4 regions of the Paracidovorax avenae ATCC 19860 genome follow, and region 1 is predicted to be linked to each of the others. Evidence: predicted binding sites of a transcription regulator. Region 1 holds the regulator's gene; each other region holds the start of a gene.
The links. Region 1 encodes FNR, which switches genes on or off when oxygen is low (the NO sensors DNR and NnrR bind a similar motif). Its sites were predicted from a motif close to TTGATNNNNATCAA; they were not measured.
Positions count from the first base shown of each region.

Region 2: the regulator FNR is predicted to act here: its motif matches at 2,889-2,902, upstream of ACAV_RS15900 (DUF3079 domain-containing protein).
Region 3: the regulator FNR is predicted to act here: its motif matches at 1,557-1,570, upstream of azu (azurin).
Region 4: the regulator FNR is predicted to act here: its motif matches at 3,064-3,077, upstream of cyoA (ubiquinol oxidase subunit II).

Region 1 is NC_015138.1:1,747,545-1,752,295, forward strand. Features, by position in the region: gene ccoP (cytochrome-c oxidase, cbb3-type subunit III) at 1-59, shown strand, start outside; gene ccoG (cytochrome c oxidase accessory protein CcoG) at 177-1,625, shown strand; gene ACAV_RS07725 (FixH family protein) at 1,717-2,001, shown strand; gene ACAV_RS07730 (hypothetical protein) at 2,086-2,373, shown strand; gene fnr (fumarate/nitrate reduction transcriptional regulator Fnr) at 2,659-3,378, opposite strand; gene hemN (oxygen-independent coproporphyrinogen III oxidase) at 3,595-4,751, shown strand, end outside.
Region 2 is NC_015138.1:3,649,965-3,654,715, reverse strand. Features, by position in the region: gene ACAV_RS15905 (Ig-like domain-containing alpha-2-macroglobulin family protein) at 1-2,558, shown strand, start outside; gene ACAV_RS15900 (DUF3079 domain-containing protein) at 2,602-2,838, opposite strand; gene ACAV_RS15895 (nuclear transport factor 2 family protein) at 2,998-3,492, shown strand; gene ACAV_RS15890 (methyl-accepting chemotaxis protein) at 3,692-4,751, shown strand, end outside.
Region 3 is NC_015138.1:3,147,019-3,151,769, forward strand. Features, by position in the region: gene ACAV_RS13780 (methyl-accepting chemotaxis protein) at 1-570, shown strand, start outside; gene ACAV_RS13785 (hypothetical protein) at 620-823, opposite strand; gene azu (azurin) at 1,028-1,483, opposite strand; gene ACAV_RS13795 (IMPACT family protein) at 1,623-2,210, shown strand; gene ACAV_RS13800 (dihydrolipoyl dehydrogenase) at 2,331-3,743, shown strand; gene ACAV_RS13805 (YjfB family protein) at 3,869-4,075, shown strand; gene ACAV_RS13810 (NAD(P)/FAD-dependent oxidoreductase) at 4,100-4,751, opposite strand, start outside.
Region 4 is NC_015138.1:3,300,857-3,305,607, reverse strand. Features, by position in the region: gene cyoB (cytochrome o ubiquinol oxidase subunit I) at 1-1,860, opposite strand, end outside; gene cyoA (ubiquinol oxidase subunit II) at 1,917-2,966, opposite strand; gene ACAV_RS14470 (MFS transporter) at 3,246-4,580, shown strand; gene acpA (acid phosphatase) at 4,734-4,751, opposite strand, start outside.

The DNA.
Region 1 (4,751 bases):
TCTGGGGCCTGTCCAACAAGCCGGGCGCGAACACCGCCGCGGCGGCCCCGGCGAACTGAACCGAGGGACCGCATCCAGGGGCGCCGCCGGCCGGCGCGCCGCCCCTGACGGTCCCACGCGCAATCCCTGCTCCCACGACACGAGACCGCCGGCCCACAGAGCAAAGCAGAACCCACATGAAGCCCCCTGACGGACAGCCGCGCAAGGTCATCCCGATCGCCCCCGTTCCGGCGGACGGCGGATCGGCACAGGCCGAAGTCGTCTCCCTCTACGAAGCCCAGAAGAAGATCTACCCGAGGTCCATCGCCGGCGTGTTCGCGCGCTGGCGGTGGGCCATGGTCGCTTTCACGCAGCTGGTGTTCTACGGACTGCCGTGGCTGCAGTGGGGCGAGCGGCAGATGGTGCTGTTCGACCTGGGCGCGCGGCGCTTCTACCTCTTCGGCCTGGTGCTGTATCCGCAGGACTTCATCTACCTGACGGGCCTGCTCATCATCTCGGCGCTGTCGCTGTTCCTGTTCACCGCGGTGGCGGGCCGGCTCTGGTGCGGTTTTGCCTGCCCGCAGACCGTCTACACCGAGATGTTCATGTGGATCGAGCACAAGGTGGAAGGCGACCGCAGCGCGCGCCTGCGGCTCGACAACGGGCCCTGGACCTTCGAGAAGGTCCGCAAGAAGGCGCTCAAGCAGTTCCTCTGGATCGCGGTCGCGGCCTGGACGGGCTTCACCTTCGTGGGCTACTTCGTGCCCATCCGCGAGCTGGGCACCGAGTTGATGGCGCTGCAAGGCTCCTGGCAGCTCTTCTGGGTGGCGTTCTACAGCTTCGCCACCTACGGCAACGCCGGCTTCCTGCGCGAGCAGGTCTGCAAGTACATGTGTCCCTATGCGCGCTTCCAGAGCGCGATGTTCGACAAGGACACCCTCATTGTCACGTACGACGAGATCCGCGGCGAGCCGCGCGGCCCGCGCAACAAGTCGGTGGACCACCGGGCCAGGGGCCTGGGCGATTGCATCGATTGCACGCTGTGCGTGCAGGTCTGCCCCGTGGGCATCGACATCCGCAACGGCCTGCAGTACGAATGCATCGGCTGCGGCCTGTGCGTGGATGCGTGCAACACCGTGATGGACAAGATGAAGTACCCGCGCGGGCTCATCCGCTACTCCACGCAGAACGGCGTGGCGAACCGCTGGACGCAGTCGCAGATGCTGCGCCGCGTGCTGCGGCCGCGCGTGCTCATCTATACGGCGGTGCTGGTGGCGCTGTGCATCGGCATGCTCACGAGCCTGACGCTGCGCACGCCGCTCAAGGTGGACGTGGTGCGGGACCGTGCGGCGCTCTCGCGCATCGTCGCGGGCGGCCGGCTGGAGAACGTGTACAGCCTGCAAATCATGAACGCGACCGAGGCGCCGCAGCGCTACCGCATCGCGGCGTCCGGACTGGAAGGGCTGGCCGTCGCGTCGGAGGCCGAGGTGGAGATCGGCGCAGCGCAATCGCGCTGGGTGGCAGTGCGGCTGCAGATCCCGTACGGCTCGGCCGCGCCGGGCTCGCATCCGGTGGCCTTCGAGGTGCAGTCCCTGGAGACGAAGGCCCGCGTGAAAGAGAAATCCATCTTCCTCGTGCCGCGCTGAAGCGGCGAGGGCGGTTGGTGTTATTCAGTATGGCAGGCCCCTGCAACCCTGTGGTGTGATGGGGCCGTGGTGACGAAGGAAGGAGTTCGAGATGGCGCAAAAAACGACATCGGCCGCCGTGGCGGCCCAGCCCTGGTGGAAGTTCGGCCACGTGTGGATGGTGATCGCCGGGCCCGCGATCGTGGTGGTCGCCGGCACGACAACGGCATGGCTGGCCGTGCGGCAGCCTGATCCGGTGGTGGCGGAGGACTATTACCGCCAGGGCATCGAGATCAACCGCACGCTCGAGCGGGAGCGCGCGCGTGCCGCGGCCATGGAGCCGGCGATGAAGGCGCGCAACCACGCGGCCACGCCGGCAGGGGACCAGCCGCGCTGAGTACCGCGGCTGGCCTGGCGGGCACCGGAGCCCGATGTGTTCCGTTCGTTTTCGACACCGATGACTGCAAAGGAGGAGATCGCGATGAGAACCCAACGCTGGATGTGGATCGCCTGGCCCGCCTTCCTGGTGGCAGGACTGATCGAGATGGTGGTATTCGCCTTCGTGGACCCGGCCGCCCTGCACTGGTCCGACCAACCCCTCGCCCTCTCGCGCGAGGGCGTCTATACGGTGGCGTTCTTCGTGTTCTGGGCGCTGTGCATGCTCTCCAGCGCCCTCACCACGCTGCTGTCCATGTCGCCCTTCGAGCTCAACCGCTGCCCCGTTCCCACGGGCGAGCGCCCGATGGAGTGCGGCAAGTTTTCGCAGTGAGGGCGGGGCGGCTGTCAGCGCATGTGATGGCTTGCAGGCAAAAAGGCCGTCGTGGCGACAGGGGCCTGGCGGCTGCTTGGTGAGGGTTCTGGGTTTTCACGCAGAGCATTCGCGTAGCGCAAGGCCCACGAAGATACGCGGCCGTGCCGATCAGAAGGCCGCGGAGCAGGCCACGCCAGCAGACGCCGTGGAACCGGCTTCGCCGGGCCACTGGTGTCGTCCCCCTTCCCGCGGCGCGCAGCGCGGCGAGAGAAGGGGGAAGGCGCGCAGCGCCTCAGGGGGATGTCAGTTACAGGCTTGGCTATTGACGATCCGCTTGAGCGCATCCGGCTCGACGATGCGCACGTGCCGCTGCTTGACCTCGACGATGCCTTCCTCGACGAATTTCGAGAAGGTGCGGCTCACGGTTTCCAGCTTGAGGCCCAGGTAGCTGCCGATCTCCTCGCGCGTCATGCGCAGCACCAGTTCGGATTGCGAGAATCCCCGCGCATGCAGGCGCTGCACGAGGTTGAGCAGGAAGGCCGCGAGGCGTTCCTCGGCGCGCATGCTGCCCAGCAGCAGCATTACGCCGTGCTCGCGCACGATCTCGCGGCTCATGATCTTGTGGACGTGGTGCTGCAGGGCCGTGACTTCGCGCGACAGCTCCTCGATGCGTTCGAAGGGCATGACGCACACCTCGGCGTCCTCCAGCGCGACGGCGTCGCAGGTGTGGTGGTCGCTGACGATGCCGTCGAGCCCGATGATCTCGCCGGCCATCTGGAAGCCCGTCACCTGGTCGCGCCCGTCCTCGGTGGCCACGCAGGTCTTGAAGAAGCCCGTGCGGATGGCGAAGAGCGACGTGAAGGCCTCGCCGTTGCGGAACAGCGTGCCGCCGCGCTTGACCTTGCGGCGCGTGGCGACGATGTCATCGATGCGCTGCAGCTGCTGCTCGTTCAGGCCCAGCGGCATGCAGAGCTCGCGCAGGTTGCAGTTCGAGCAGGCGACCTTGATGGTGTGCGGATTCATGGATGAGCAGCCTTCCCTTCTGTGTTCTATCTCGCTGTGCATGCAGGCCAGCCACGGTGCGGACGCATGGCAGGAGCGCAGGCGTGCAGGAAGAATGTGGCGGGCGACTGTGATGCGTCAATTGTCGCAGCGACGCGCGTCCAAATGCTTGACCGGCGTCAAGGACACGGGCGCGGGACATGGGGCACATTGTGAATCGATAAGGAATTCCGCACCATGAACGCTGTGACTCCCGAGCTTTTGCGCCGCTTCGACGTGCCGGGCCCCCGCTATACCTCCTACCCGACCGCGGACCGGTTCGTGGAGGCCTTCGGCGCGGACGAGTACGTGCTGGCGCTGCAGCAGCGCCGCCTCGGCTCGGCCGCCAAGGCCGTGCCCCTCTCGCTATATGTGCACATCCCGTTCTGCGAATCGTTGTGCTATTACTGCGCGTGCAACAAGATCATCACGCGCCACCCCGAGCGCGCCGACGTGTACCTGCGCTACCTCAGCCGCGAGATCGATCTGCACATGGCGCACTGCGCGCCCGGCCATGCGGTGAGCCAGCTGCACATCGGCGGCGGCAGTCCCACCTTCCTGGGCGACGACGCGCTGCAGGAGCTGATGAACATGCTGCGCCGCAGCTTCACGCTCGTGCCCGGGGGGGAGTATTCCATCGAGGTCGATCCCCGCACGGTGGATGCCCAGCGGCTCGCGCGGCTGGCGGAGCTGGGCTTCAACCGGCTGAGCTTCGGCGTGCAGGATTTCGATCCGGCCGTGCAGAAGGCGGTACACCGCGTGCAGCCGGCCGAGCAGGTCTTCGCGCTGGTGCAGGAGGCGCGGCGGATCGGCTTCGAGTCCGTCAACGTGGACCTGATCTACGGCCTGCCGCGGCAGACGCCCGAGTCGTTCGACCGCACCCTGGCCCAGGTGTGCGAACTGCGGCCCGACCGCATCGCGCTCTATGCCTACGCCCACCTGCCCGAGCGCTTCAAGCCGCAGCGGCGCATCGTGTCGGCCGAGCTGCCGATGGCCTCCGCCAAGGTGTCGATGCTGTCGCGCTCGCTCAACGCCTTCCAGGAGGCGGGCTACGTGTACGTGGGCATGGACCACTTCGCGCTGCCGGGCGACGCGCTGGCCGTGGCCAAGCGGCAGGGCCGGCTGCACCGCAACTTCCAGGGCTATAGCACCCAGCCGGACTGCGACCTGATCGCGCTGGGCGTGTCCGCCATCGGCCGCATCGGCGCCACGTACAGCCAGAACGCCAAGACCCTGGACGAGTACTACGACCTCATCAACCAGGGCCGGCTGCCGGTGGTGCGCGGCCTCGCGCTGACGCGTGACGACCTCGTGCGCCGCTCCGTCATCATGGCCCTCATGTGCCAGGGCGAGGT
Region 2 (4,751 bases), 1.9 Mb from region 1:
ACGTCGCGCCCACCGCCATGGTGGACCTCTCCAAGCCCGCCTACCGGCTGGGCCTGGCCGAGATCAAGGTGGGCGCCAAAGCGCACCGCATCGAGGTGAAGGTGACGGCCGACAAGGAGAGCTACCCGGTGCGCGGCAAGGCGCAGGTCACCATCGCCGCCACGCTACCCGACGGCAAGCCTGCGGCGAATGCCGAGGTGGCCGTGGCCGCCGTGGACCAGGCCCTGCTGGAGCTGATGCCCAACACCAGCTGGAACCTGCTGGACGCCATGCTGCAGCGGCGCGCCTGGGGCGTGGAAACCTCCACCGCCCAGATGGAGATCATCGGCCGGCGCCACTACGGCAAGAAGGCCGTGCCGGCGGGCGGCGGCGGCGGACGCGCGCAGACGCGCGAGCTGCTCGACACCCTGCTGCTCTGGCAGCCCGCGGTGCGCCTGGATGCGAACGGCCGCGCGCAGGTCACGGTGCCGCTGAACGATGCCCTCACCACCTTCAAGATCGTCGCGGTGGCGGATGCGGGCACGGGCCAGTTCGGCACCGGCTCCACCAGCATCCGGGCCACGCAGGACCTGCAGATCATCAGCGGCCTGCCGCCGCTGGTGCGCGAGGACGACCAGTTCCGCGCCCAGTTCACGCTGCGCAACACGACCAAGGCGGCCATGAAGGTCGAGGTCGCCCCGCGCGCCACGCTGCTCGCGCTGGACAAGCAGACGGTGGACATCCCGGCCGGCGAATCCCGCGAAGTGGCCTGGAACGTGACCGCGCCCGCGCAACTCGCCCGCACGCGGGCCGAGGCGATCCTCTGGGAGATCGAAGCGCGCGACACCACGCCCGGCGCCGCAGGAGCGCGCGATGCGCTCAAGGCCACGCAGCGGCTCGTGCCGGCCGTGCCGCTGACGGTGCAGCAGGCCACCCTCGTGCAGGTGGACGGCAGTTTCGGCATCGACGTGAAGCCGCCCGCCGACGCCATCCCCGGCCGCGGAGGGCTGAAGATGTCGGTACAGCCCAAGCTCGCCGAAGGCCTGCCGGGCGTGCGCGACTGGTTCGCCAACTACCCGTTCCTCTGCCTGGAGCAGAAGACCAGCAAGGCCGTGGGCCTGCGCGACGGCAAGATGTGGCAGACCGTGGTGGGGCAACTGCCCACCTACCTGGACGGCGACGGGCTCGCCAGCTACTTCCCGCCGCAGGCGGGCAGCGGTAACCGCGGCAGCGACACGCTCACTGCCTACCTGCTCGCGGCCACGCACGAGGCCTCGTCCATCGATCCTGCCTTCGCACTCTCGCCGGAGGTGCGCGCGCCGATGGAGCGCGGCCTGATCGCTTTCGTGGAGGGCCGCATCCAGCGCGACTTCTGGAGCCCGCGCAAGGACCTGGACATGCGCAAGCTCGCAGCGATCGAGGCGCTGTCGCGCTACGGCAAGGCCACGGGCCGCATGCTCTCGTCCATCACCGTGGCGCCCAACCAGTGGCCCACGCACAGCGTGATCGACTGGCTGAACATACTGCGGCGCGTGACCGACGCACCCCAGCGCGAGCAGCGCATGGCGGAGGCCACCCAGATCCTCAAGTCCCGCCTGTCCTACCAGGGCACCAAGCTGATCTTCAGCTCCGAGCAGGACGACTACTGGTGGTGGCTCATGCAGAACGGTGACGTGAATACGGCGCGGCTCATGCTGGCCGTGATGGACGATCCGGCCTGGAAGGACGACATGGGGCGCCTGGCCAACGGCTTCATCGCGCGGCAGCAGGGCGGTGCCTGGCACACCACCACGGCCAACCTCTGGGGCGGCCTGGCGCTGGAGAAATTCAGCGCGAAGTTCGAGGCCACGCCGGTCACCGGATTCACCCGCGCCGCGATGGGCGGCAACACCGCCAGCGTGGACTGGAGCAAGGTGGGCCGCGTGTCCACCGCCGATGCCACGGGCGCCGTGCACCAGACCACGTGGTTCGGTGCCCCCGCGTCGCCCGGCAACCTGACCAACAACGGCATGTTCCTGCCGTGGAGCGCCTCGGGCGGCAAGGAGACGCTTAACGTGACCCAGCAAGGCACCGGCAAGCCCTGGCTCACGCTGCAGTCGGTGGCCGCGGTCCAGCTCAAGGAGCCGTTCTCCGCCGGCTACACCGTCAAGAAGACCATCACGCCGGTGGAGCAGGCGGTGGCGGGGCGGTACACCCGCGGTGACGTGCTGCGAATCAAACTCGAGGTCACCTCCACCGCCGACATGACCTGGGTGGTGCTCACCGACCCGGTACCCGGCGGCGCCACCATCCTGGGCAACGGCCTGGGGCGCGACTCCGAGATCGCGACGCAGGGCGAAAAGCGTGGCAGCGGCGGCAGCGGCGGCAGCGGCTGGCTGGCCTACGAGGAGCGCAGCTTCGAGGCCTGGCGCGGCTATTACGAGTACGTGTCCAAGGGGTCGCTCACGGCCGAATACACCGTGCGCCTGAACAACGTCGGCGAGTTCGCCCTCCCGCCGACGCGGGTGGAGGCGATGTATGCGCCCGAGATGTTCGGAGAAACGCCGAACCCCCGCATGAAGGTGGAAGCCGCGCGCTGACGGCCAGGGGGCCGGCTGCGCTGATCCCGGCGCACCGGCCCTGCTATTCGCGGGTGCCGGGCGATCGCGCCGGTGCCTGGTCCGGGCCCGGCGTGGCATCGCCGGCCGGCGGCATACCCGCAGGCGACCATGCGAGCCAGTCCTCGCCGAACAGCTCCACAGGGTGCGGCGTGCGCTCCGATCCGTTGCCGCACGCCAGCGCCTCGGCCGGGCAGTAGCGGTCGCAGCCCCAGCAGATGCGTTCCGGGCGGGCGGGATGTTCGGGAAATTTCCGGGCCATGGTCGATGGGTGGATGCCGTGGCAGTCTGCTCCCCTGCCGGCAACGCGCCTTGCGCTGCATCAACCCGACACACCTGCTGACAGGGCTTGCAGGCATCGACTTTCCGCCAGAAGGAATATTCCGTATAACCCGGCCGTTTCAACCCGACAGGAGATGAGATGACCGTGAAACTGCTGCTCTCCCGCGCCGTGCTGGCCTGCGCGGCCGCCGTATGCCTTTCCGCCCACGCCCAGGTGCCCGTGGCGGAAGAACCGAACCACGACAAGCTGCTGTGGTCCCACAACCCGATCCTCGCGCACAACAAGCGGCTGGTGTACGACTTCTGGCGCGAAGTGTTCGAGTCCGGCCAGGTGGAACTGGCCGACCGCTACATGAGGGAGGACTACATCCAGCACAACCCGCTGGTGGCCACGGGCCGCGAGCCCTTCAAGCAATTCCTGGCGCAGGTCACGCCGCGCTCGCCCATCCAGCCCCGGGTGAGGGCCCCGCTGGTGCGCATCCTCGCCGAGGGTGACATGGTCACCATGGTGTTCGCCCGCCGCCTGCCGGATCCGCAGAACGCGGGGCAGACCTACACGACCACGTGGTTCGACATGTTCCGCATCCAGGACGGGCAGATCGCCGAACACTGGGATGCCGCCACGAAGAACTGAGGTGGGGCCATCGGCTACGTCCCCTGTGCGTTCAAACGCGACAGTGACGTACGCCGAATGACTACAAATCGCGTTAATTTGTAACTTTAGTATCCCGATCGTGCTCCCATGACGGATGTTGGCCACGGATGTCGCGTGGCGAGGGCCGGGGCCGGCCCTTCCTCATGGCGCGGCGTTCCTGCACGAAAGCGGTACTCTCATGAACATTTCCCACTGGCCCCTGGGCCGACGGCTCGCGCTGGCATTCGGCGGTGTCATCGCGATTTTTCTGGTGGTGATCGGCGTGGCCATCCAGAGCCAGAACCACATCAAGACCGCCACCAGCATGAACATCCACACCTACAAGGTGCTGGAGGAGGCCCAGCGGATGCTGCTGGGCGTGGTCAACATGGAAACCGGCGCCCGCGGCTATCTGCTGTCGGGCAGCACGGCCTTCCTCGGCCCGTGGAGCCAGGGGCGCGAGACCTTCGATTCCGCCTGGCAATCGCTGCGCACGCTCACAGCGGACAACCCGGAGCAGCAGAAGCGGCTCGACGTGCTGCGCGCCCGCCAGGCGGACTTCGCCGCGGTGATGCAGTCGCTGCAGGACATGCGCCGCGACGTGGATGCCGGCAAGGTCCCGATGGAGGCCTTCGTCAGCGAATTCGGCAAGGCGCGCGACAAGGCCGCGATGGACGGCTTCCGGACCATGCAGACCGAGTTCTCCAAGGCCGAACGCGACCTGCTCGATGTGCGCCAGGCCGAGGCGGAAGACGCCCGTGCCACGGCCCTGGCGGTGGAGGTCGGCGGAACCGCGCTGGCCGTGTTGGTGGCCCTGCTGCTCAGCCTGTGGGTGACCCGTTCCATCACCCGTCCCATCGCCCGGGCGGTGGACGTGGCCCGGGCCGTCGCGGCGGGAGACCTGACCCAGCGCATCGAGATCCATGCGCGGGACGAAGTGGGTCTGCTGCTGGAGAGCCTGCGCGACATGAACACGGCGCTGGCCACCGTCGTCTCCCGCGTGCGCCAGGGCAGCGAATCGGTTGCCTCGGCCAGCATGCAGATCGCCCAGGGCAATTCCGACCTGTCGTCCCGCACGGAGAGCCAGGCCAGCGCGCTGGAGGAAACCGCTGCCTCCATGGAAGAGCTGGGCTCCACCGTCGCGCAGAACGCGGACAACGCGCGCCAGGCCAACCAGCTGGCGCAGGCCTCGAGCGGGGTGGCAGAGCAGGGCGGCGCCGTGGTGGCGCAGGTGGTGGACACCATGAAGGGCATTTCGG
Region 3 (4,751 bases), 1.4 Mb from region 1:
GTCGTGACGACGATGAGGGAAATCAATGAGAGCTCGCGCCGTATCTCCGACATCATCGGCGTCATCGACGGCATCGCCTTCCAGACCAACATCCTCGCGCTGAACGCCGCCGTGGAAGCAGCCCGCGCGGGCGAACAGGGACGCGGCTTCGCCGTGGTCGCCAGCGAGGTGCGCAGCCTCGCCCAGCGCAGCGCCCAGGCGGCCCGGGAAATCAAGACCCTCATCACCGACAGCGTGACGCAGGTGGAAGCAGGGACTGCCCTGGTGGACCGGGCCGGCCAGACCATGGAAGAAGTGGTGGCGTCGATCAAGCGGGTGAGCGACATCGTCGGGGAAATCAGCGCCGCCAGCAGCGAGCAGAGCCATGGCGTGTCGCAAGTGGGCGTTGCCGTGAACCACATGGACGAGGCCACCCAGCAGAATGCCGCCCTGGTCGAGCAAAGCTCGGCGGCGGCGAAGAGCCTGCAGCAGCAGGCCCAGGATCTCGTGCAGGCGGTCTCGATCTTCAAGCTGCAGCCGCAGCACGCCGCCCTGCCCCAGCCGATGCAGTTCGCCGCGTTGCAGGCGTGAACCTCGGGAACTCCGCCGGGGGCTCAAGGGACCCGGCGGCCTTGCCTGTTCACCACTCGCCGACGGCGCGAACCCGCTGGTCGAGGTCCGCAGGCGGATCTTCGTAGGCCGACACCAGGAGGCAGCCGTCCGCAGGGGCGGATGGCGCCGGGGTCGCCTTGGCGGCGGGTGAAGCACCCGAAGCATCGCCCAGGAAGGGCAATGCGGAAAATGGACGGGGCAGCGCGAACGAGCTCAGGTTGAAGGACAGCATGGCGGGCTTCCTGTAGCGACGGGGACGTCGCGTGGTCTTCATGCAGGGGGTACCCCGATGAGGGTACGGGGGCTGCGGCGAGCCCCCTGTAGGCCGGCACGCTTCCTCCATGACAAAACACCCTGCCGTGGCTTCCCTGCCACACGGAGCATGGGCGGCTCCCGCCATCGGACAGGGCATTGGCTGCCCCGCCCTGGCGCTGCGTCACTTCGACAGCGTCAGCGTGCCCTTCATGAGCGCCGAATGGCCGGGGAACGAGCAGAAGTAGGCATACGACTCGCCAGCCTTGAGGGAAGAGACCGGGAACGTCACCGAATCGCTTTCACCGCCACCGATGATCTTCGTATGGGCAATGACGCGCTTGTCGCCGTCCTTGACGAAATTCTTCTCCGCGCCGGCCGCCATGCCGTCGGTCGAAGCGCCCTGCATGTCCGATGCCTTGGTGAGTACCCAGTTGTGGCCCATGGCGGTCTTGGGCAGCTTGCCCGCGTGCTTGAGCTTGACGGTGAACTGCTTGCAGCTCTGGGGTACGGCGATGGCAGCCTTGTTGAACTGCATGGCGTCGTTGCCTTCGATGTCCACGCTGCAGTCCGCCGCTTGGGCGGATGCGCCGGCGCCCAGCGCCAGAGCCAGGGCCAATGCCTTCCAATGTCTTGCCATGTCGGGTTTCTCCTTCGGTCAATGCCGCCGATGCGGCGATGGCCTATCGTAGGAAAGGCGGCGCCGGAGGCCGTTGACGTGCATCAATCCCCACGAAGGAGATGCCGACGGTGCCCGGCCGCCTACACTTGCGCCCCCTATGCCGCAAACACTCCGAGCGCCTTCGCACAGCGAACTCGTCATCAAGAAGAGCCGCTTCATCGGCTGCGTGCAGCCCGTCGCCGACCGTGCCACCGCCCAGCTGGTGGTGGACGGCCTGCGGCGCGATCACCCGGGCGCCGCACATGTCTGCTGGGCCCTGCTGGCCGGGGGCCAGTCGGCCGCGGTGGACGACGGGGAGCCGGGGGGCACGGCGGGCCGGCCCATGCTGGAGGTGCTGCGGCACCAGGATCTGGAAGGCGTCCTTGCCACCGTGGTGCGCTACTTCGGCGGGGTGAAGCTCGGTGCCGGCGGGCTCGTGCGGGCGTATGCGGACACCGTGGCCCAGGCGCTGCTCCAGGCGGACAAGGTGCCCCTGGAGCGCATGGCCACCCTCCAGTGCCTGGTGCCCTACGCGCTGGAAGGACTCGTGCGCCGCGAGGTGGACGCCGCAGGGGCCAAACTGCAGGACGTGGAGCACGGTTCGCTGGTGCTGTTGCGCCTTTCGATTGCCGAGCCGCGCGCCGCGGCGTTCCGGCAGCGCATCGACGACGCCGCCCAGGGACGGGCCGGCTGGCCCGATACCTGAGAGCAGGCACGGCCCGGGCTGCAGCCGGGACAAGACAGCCTTTCCGCCTACATGCCCCCACGCGCACGCGCGCCGACACTTTCCTGCCGAGTCAACCACCAGAGCAGGAGATCCAGGCCCATGAGCGACACGTTGGACGTCATCATCCTCGGAGCGGGTTCCGCCGGCCTCGCGGCACTGCGCGAAGTGCGCAAACGCACGGAGCGGGTGCGGATCGTGAACGACGGCCCGTGGGGAACCACCTGCGCCCGGGTGGGCTGCATGCCGTCCAAGATGCTGATCGAGGCCGCAGATGCCTTCCACCGCCGCCACAGCTTCGATACGTTCGGCATCCGCGGGCAGCAGTCGCTCGAGGTGGACCTTCCGGCCGTGCTGGAGCGGGTCCGCGCGCTTCGGGATGATTTCGTGGCGGGCGCGCGCAAGGCGTCCGACATCGGCACCCTGGGGATCGCCGGACATGCCCGGCTCATGGGACCACACAGGGTGGAAGTGGACGGCCACGTGTACGACGCCCGCAGCATCATCATCGCGACAGGCTCCCGGCCGATCGTGCCGGAGGAATGGCTGGCCTTCGGGGACCGCATCCTCACGACCGACACCCTGTTCGAGCAGCGCGGGCTGGGGCCGCGCATCGCGGTCATCGGCCTGGGGCCCCTCGGTGCGGAAATGGCCCAGGCGCTCGCACGGCTGGGCGTGGAGGTGGCCGCGTTCTCGAGCCGCAAGGAGATCGCCGGCCTCTCCGATCCCGCCGTGAACGACACGCTGCTGGAGCTGCTGAAATCGGAGTTCGTCCTGAACGTCGGGGAGGAAGTGACGCTGCGCGAGGTGCCGGGGGGCATCGAGGTCACCAATGACAGCGCCACCGTCGTGGTGGACCAGGTCCTCGCTGCCATGGGGCGCCGCCCGAACGTGGAGCACCTCGGGCTGGAAACGCTGGGAGTGGAACTGGACAAGCACGGCATGCCGCCGGTGGACCGGCGCACGGCGCAGGTCGGCGACCTGCCGGTGTTCATGGCCGGGGACGCGAACGACTTCCGCCCCCTGCTGCACGAGGCAGCGGACGACGGACACATCGCCGGGCTCAATGCCCTGGCGCCCGAAGTGCGCGGGTTCCGCCGGCGCATGCCGCTGTCCATCGTGTTCACGGAACCGAACGCGGCGACCGTCGGCAGGCGCTACAAGGACCTGAAACGGGACGAATCGGTGACCGGCACCGTCGATTTCGCGCGGCAGGGGCGCGCCCGCGTGGCGCAGCGCAACCACGGGCGCCTGAGCCTCTACGCCCAGCGGGACACCGGCCGGCTGCTGGGTGCGGAAATGTGCGCCCCGGCCGGAGAACACATGGCCCACCTGCTGGCGCTGGCCATGGACCGGGAGCTCACCGTGCACGACATGCTGCGCATGCCGTTCTACCATCCGGTGCTGGAGGAAGGGCTGCGGACCGCACTGCGCGATGCGGCCAGCCAGTTGCCCAAGGGCAGCGATTCCGACCTCTCCGCCTGCGATGCCTATGGATCCAGCGCACTGGATTGAACCGCGGGTTTACCCGGAAAAAGCCAGCGAGGTGTAACAGTGCTCAAGCCTTCGCGCCGGCGGGCCGATAACGAGGCATCTTTTGCTCATCGGTCTCCCAGCGGAGGCTGCACAAGGAGATGTCCATGGATGTAGGTCTCTCGCAATCCCTCGTCAACACCGCCACCGCCATGGCCAGCCAGAAAACCTCGGACGCCGTGAACATGACCGTGCTGAAAAAGGCCCTGGACATCCAGAAGTCGTCCGCGGCCCAGATGCTGGAGGCCCTGCCCCAGCCCCAGCAGCTGGCCACCTCCGGCTCTCTGGGCACCCAGGTCAATACCTACGCCTGATCGCAGGGGCCGGCCGGCCCCCGTTCAGCGCAGCCGCGCCGGAGACAGGGCCGCGGGGTCCACGCCCTGGGCCGACAATGCAGGCGCCAATGGCTCCGCCAGCAACAGGTTGCGCGCCAGCAATGCCACGCCCGAGGCACTCTGGATGCCGTAACCGCCCTGCCCCGCCAGCCAGAAAAACCCTCCCACGTGGTTGTCCCAGCCGATGACCATGTCGCCATCCGCGACGAAGGACCGCAGCCCCGCCCAGGTGTGCGAGGGCCTGCGGATCTGGAAAGTCGTCATCTGCTCGATGTTCCAGATGCCGGTGGCCACGTCGAGCTCTTCGGGCACCACGTCGTGCGGGTGCGTGGGATCCGCGTTGGCGGGAGAACCCAGGAGCTGCCCGGCATCCGGCTTGAAATAGAAGCTCTCGTCGATGCCCACCACCGCAGGCCAGCCCGATGCGTCCATGCCCGCCGGCACCGGGAACGTGAAGGCCGTGCGCCGCCGCGGCTCCAGGCCGATGGGAAGAACGCCGGCCATGGCGGCCACCTCGTCCGCCCAGGCCCCGGCCGCGTTGACGATGGCGCGGGCGCGCACAGTGGCGCCTGACGCGAGATGCACGTGCCAGGCGCCGTCCTGCCTTTCGATGGCCGTCACGCCGGCATCCGGCACCAGGCGGCCACCCCGCTGG
Region 4 (4,751 bases), 1.6 Mb from region 1:
CCACATGTGCCAGATCAGGGCGAAGCCGAGCACCAGCGAGAACGCGGAGATCACGGCGCCCGCACCGGTGTTGGCCGGCATGTGGATCGGCTGGAAGCCGGACAGAGGGCGCGTGTAGCCATGCTTCTTCATGTCCCACCAGGCATCGATCTCGTGCACGCGGGGCGTGAAGGCGAAGTTGTACTGGGGCGGGGGCGAGGAGGTGGCCCATTCCAGCGTGCGGGCATCCCACGGGTCGCCCGTGAAGTCGCGCAGCTGGTCGCGCTTGAGGTAGCTCACCACGAGCTGCATCAGGAAGCAGCCGATGCCCAGGGCGATGAGGCCCGCGCCGGCGGCGGCGATCACGAACCAGATCTGCAGGGACGGATCCTCGAAGTGGTTGACACGGCGCGTCACGCCCATCAGGCCCAGGATATACAGGGGCGCGAACGCCACCCAGAAGCCCACCACCCACAGCCAGAAGGAGCGCAGGCCCCAGGTGCGGTCGAGCTTGTAGCCGAAGGCCTTGGGGAACCAGTAGTTGATGCCGGCGAACAGGCCGAACAGCACGCCGCCAATGATCACGTTGTGGAAGTGGGCGATCAGGAACAGGCTGTTGTGCAGCACGAAGTCGGCCGGGGGCACGGCCAGCAGCACGCCGGTCATGCCGCCGATGGCGAAGGTGGCCATGAACGCCACGGTCCACATCATGGGCAGCTCGAAGCGGATGCGGCCCTTGTACATGGTGAACAGCCAGTTGAAGATCTTCGCGCCCGTGGGGATCGAGATGATCATCGTCGTGATGCCGAAGAACGTGTTCACGCTGGCGCCGGAGCCCATCGTGAAGAAGTGGTGCAGCCACACCAGGTACGACAGGATGGTGATCACCACCGTGGCATAGACCATGGAGGTGTAGCCGAACAGGCGCTTGCGGCAGAACGTTGCCACCACTTCGGAGAAGATGCCGAAGGCGGGCAGCACCAGGATGTACACCTCGGGGTGGCCCCAGATCCAGATCAGGTTCACGTACAGCATCGGGTTGCCGCCGAAGTCGTTCGTGAAGAAGTTCGTGCCGACGTAGCGGTCCAGCGACATCAGCACCAGGGCGGCCGTCAGCACAGGGAAGGAGGCCACGATCAGGGCGTTGGTGCACAGGGACGTCCAGGTGAAGATGGGCATCTTCATCAGGTTCATGCCGGGTGCGCGCATCTTGATGATCGTGACGATCAGGTTGATGCCCGAGAGCGTGGTGCCCACCCCCGCGACCTGCAGCGCCCATATGTAGTAGTCGAGCCCGGTCCCCGGGTTCTGCGCCCCCAGGTTGGACAGGGCCAGCCAGCCGGAGGTGGAGAACTCGCCCAGGAACAGCGAGATCATCACCAGGATCGCACCGGCGGTGGTCATCCAGAAGCTGAAGTTGTTCAGGAACGGGAAGGCCACGTCACGCGCGCCGATCTGCAGCGGCACGACGTAGTTCATCAGGCCGGTGACCAGCGGCATCGCCACGAAGAAGATCATGATCACGCCGTGGGCGGTGAAGATCTGGTCGTAGTGGTGCGGCGGCAGGTAGCCCATGTTGTCGCCGAAGGCGATGGCCTGCTGCAGGCGCATCATCACCGCGTCGGCGAAGCCGCGCAGCAGCATCACGATGCCCAGGATCATGTACATGATCCCGATCTTCTTGTGGTCGATGCTGCAGATCCAGTCGCGCCACAGCGGGCCCCACAGGCGGAAGCGCGTGACCGCGGCGAAGACGGCGAGGCCGCCCAGCATCACGGCGATGAAGGTCCACAGCACGATGGGTTCGTGCGCCATCGGCACGGAGTCCCAGGTGAGCCGTCCCAGGGCCCAGTGGGACGCGGTAATTTGTTCGGAGGACATATCGGGTTTCTTCTGGTGGGGGCCGGCGCCGCTTGCGCGTCAACGGCCCTGCAGGATCATTGCGGGGTGGTGGCGGTCGCGGTCTCGCGCGTCGTTTCCAGGGAGGCGATCACGCGCGCGGAGTTCTCGGCCGTGCACACGTCCTGGGGCAGGTTCAGGCCGGCGGCCTTGAGGTAGGCCTCGCCGCCGTTGGCATCGATGGCCATCATGTGGTGCATGCACATCTTGCCGTCCTCGACGCAGCGGTTGAGCACCTTCTCGTAGAGCCCGGCTTCCACGGAGGCGAAGCGCTCCACGGGGTTGCGCTCGCTGGGCTTGGCGAGGGCGAGGTAGGTCTTGCTGTCCAGCGCCTTGCCGGAACCCTTGGCATCGGCGACCCACTTGTCGAAGTCGCCGTCGCTCAGGCCGTGGAACTTGAACGTCATGCCCGAGAAGCCCGGGCCGCTGTAGTGCGACGAGAAGCCGTGATAGACGCCCGCCTTGTTGATGATGGCGTTCAGCTCGGTCTGCATGCCGGGCATGGTGTAGATCATGCCGGCCAGGTCGGGCACGTAGAACGCGTTCATCGTGGACGTGGACGTCAGCTTGAAGACGATGGGGCGATCGACGGGGGCAGCGACCTCGTTCACCGTGGCGATGCCCTGCTCGGGGTAGAAGAAGGCCCACTTCCAGTCCATGGCCACGACCTGGATTTCCAGCGGCTTGACGCTGGCGGGCAGCGCGCGGGCCGCGTCGATGCGGTCCAGGGGGCGGTACGGGTCCAGCTTGTGGGTGCTGATCCAGGTCAGCGCCCCCAGGGCGATGATGATCATCAGCGGCACGGTCCAGATCACCAGCTCCAGTGTGGTGGAGTGGTGCCAGTCGGGGTCGTACTCGGCCTCGGTGTTCGACTGGCGGTACTTCCAGGCGAAGAGGAAGGTGAGCAGGATCACCGGGACGATGATGATCAGCATCAGCAGCGTGGCGGTGACGACCAGCTGGCCTTGCTGCGCGGCGACGTCACCCGCTGGATTGAGGACGACGGCCTTGCTGCAGCCGGCGAGGCTTGCAGCCAGGGCGGCCGCGCCGAGCCATGCGGGCCCGCGGAGTTTCATGGTTTTCAGCATGCTTTTGGGGGGCGTAACGAAAAGCGCGTTTAGGGCAAACGCGGATTACAGGACGGGCCAAATGTAATACTTTGGAAGGCTCTGTCGATTGGACATTTTGTCCAAGGTCAAAGTACGGCCCGCCATCACGGGCTGGCGCGGGTTGCAGACCGACGAGCGCAAAACCATGGTCCGTGTAAGGGTTTGTCCGACCCACCCTCAGGGAAAAGTCGCCTTGTAGGGGCCACGGCAGGGGTGTAGAACGGAAGCCGTGTTCAGCATGAATCGAGGAGCGTTCATATGAGTGGGCTTGCTGCTTCCCCTTACCCCGCCGGGAATTTCCACCACGAGGAATCCCTGTCCCATGCGGACACCCATGAAGAAGCCACTCCCAGCGAGATCGCGGTCGGCGTGATCATCGGGCGTTCTTCCGAGTATTTCGACTTCTTCGTCTTCGGGATCGCCTGCGTGCTGGTGTTCCCGTCGTTCGTCTTTCCCTTCATGACGCGCCTGGACGGCACGCTGATGGCCTTCGCGATCTTCGCGCTGGCCTTCGTCGCGCGCCCGGTCGGCACGGCCATCTCCATGGCGGTGCAGCGGCGCTGGGGGCGCGGCACCAAGCTCACTATCGCCCTGTTCCTCCTGGGCGCCTCCACAGCGGGCATGGCCTTCCTGCCGAGCTACAACAGCGTGGGCCACATCGCCATCATCGCCCTGGTCGTGCTGCGCCTGGGCCAGGGCCTGGCGCTGGGCGGCACCTGGGACGGCCTGCCGTCCCTGCTGGCCATGTCAGCCCCGCAGGAGCGGCGCGGCTGGTACGCCATGATCGGGCAGCTGGGTGCGCCGGTCGGCTTCGCGCTCGCAGCCAGCCTGTTCGCCTATCTCTACAGCAACCTGTCGGTGCAGGAGTTCCTCGACTGGGGCTGGCGCTTCCCCTTCTTCGTCGCCTTCGCGATCAACGTGGTGGCGCTCTTCGCCCGCCTGCGCCTGATCGTCGGCCAGTCCTATACCGAGATGCTGCAGCAGCGCGAGCTGGCACCCGTGAGCGTGCTGGAGCTCATGCGCAGCGAGGGCCGCAACGTGTTCCTGGGCGCCTTCGCCGCACTGGCCAGCTTCGCGCTGTTCCACGTGGTCACGGTGTTCCCGCTGTCCTGGATCTCGATGTATTCCGAGCAGTCGATCACCCACGTGCTGGGCGTGCAGATCGCAGGGGCCTTCTGCGCGGCCATCGCCATCGCCATCTCCGGCCGGCTGGCCGACCGGGTAGGCCGCCGCAACACCCTGGGTGCCATGGCCTGCCTGATCGGAGTGTTCAGCCTCGTCACGCCGTGGCTGCTCAGCAGCGGCACGGTGGGCAACAACATCTTCATCCTGGTGGGCTTCGTGCTGCTGGGCCTGTCGTACGGCCAGGCCTCCGGCACGGTGACGGCCAATTTTTCGCCGCGCTTCCGCTACACGGGGGCCGCGCTGTCGGCCGACCTCGCGTGGCTGGTCGGTGCCGCGTTCGCCCCGCTGGTCGCCCTGGGCCTGTCGGCCAAGTTCGGGCTGATCGCGGTCAGCGTGTACCTGCTGTCCGGCGTGGTCTGCACGCTGCTGGCGCTGCGGATCAACCGCCTGATCGAGCGCCGCGAATGAACCTTTGAGAGGAGCGGTGCGCCGCAGGGCGTGCCGCCACACGGGAGAAGCGCTGAAAGGACAAAGCCCGCGTCAAGCGGGCTTTGTCCTTTGCGGGTGGTGCCGCGGGCGGTGCAGCGGTCCGGCCGCCGGAGCCGGGCGCTGCGTGGCGCGTTACTGCAGGATCTGCGT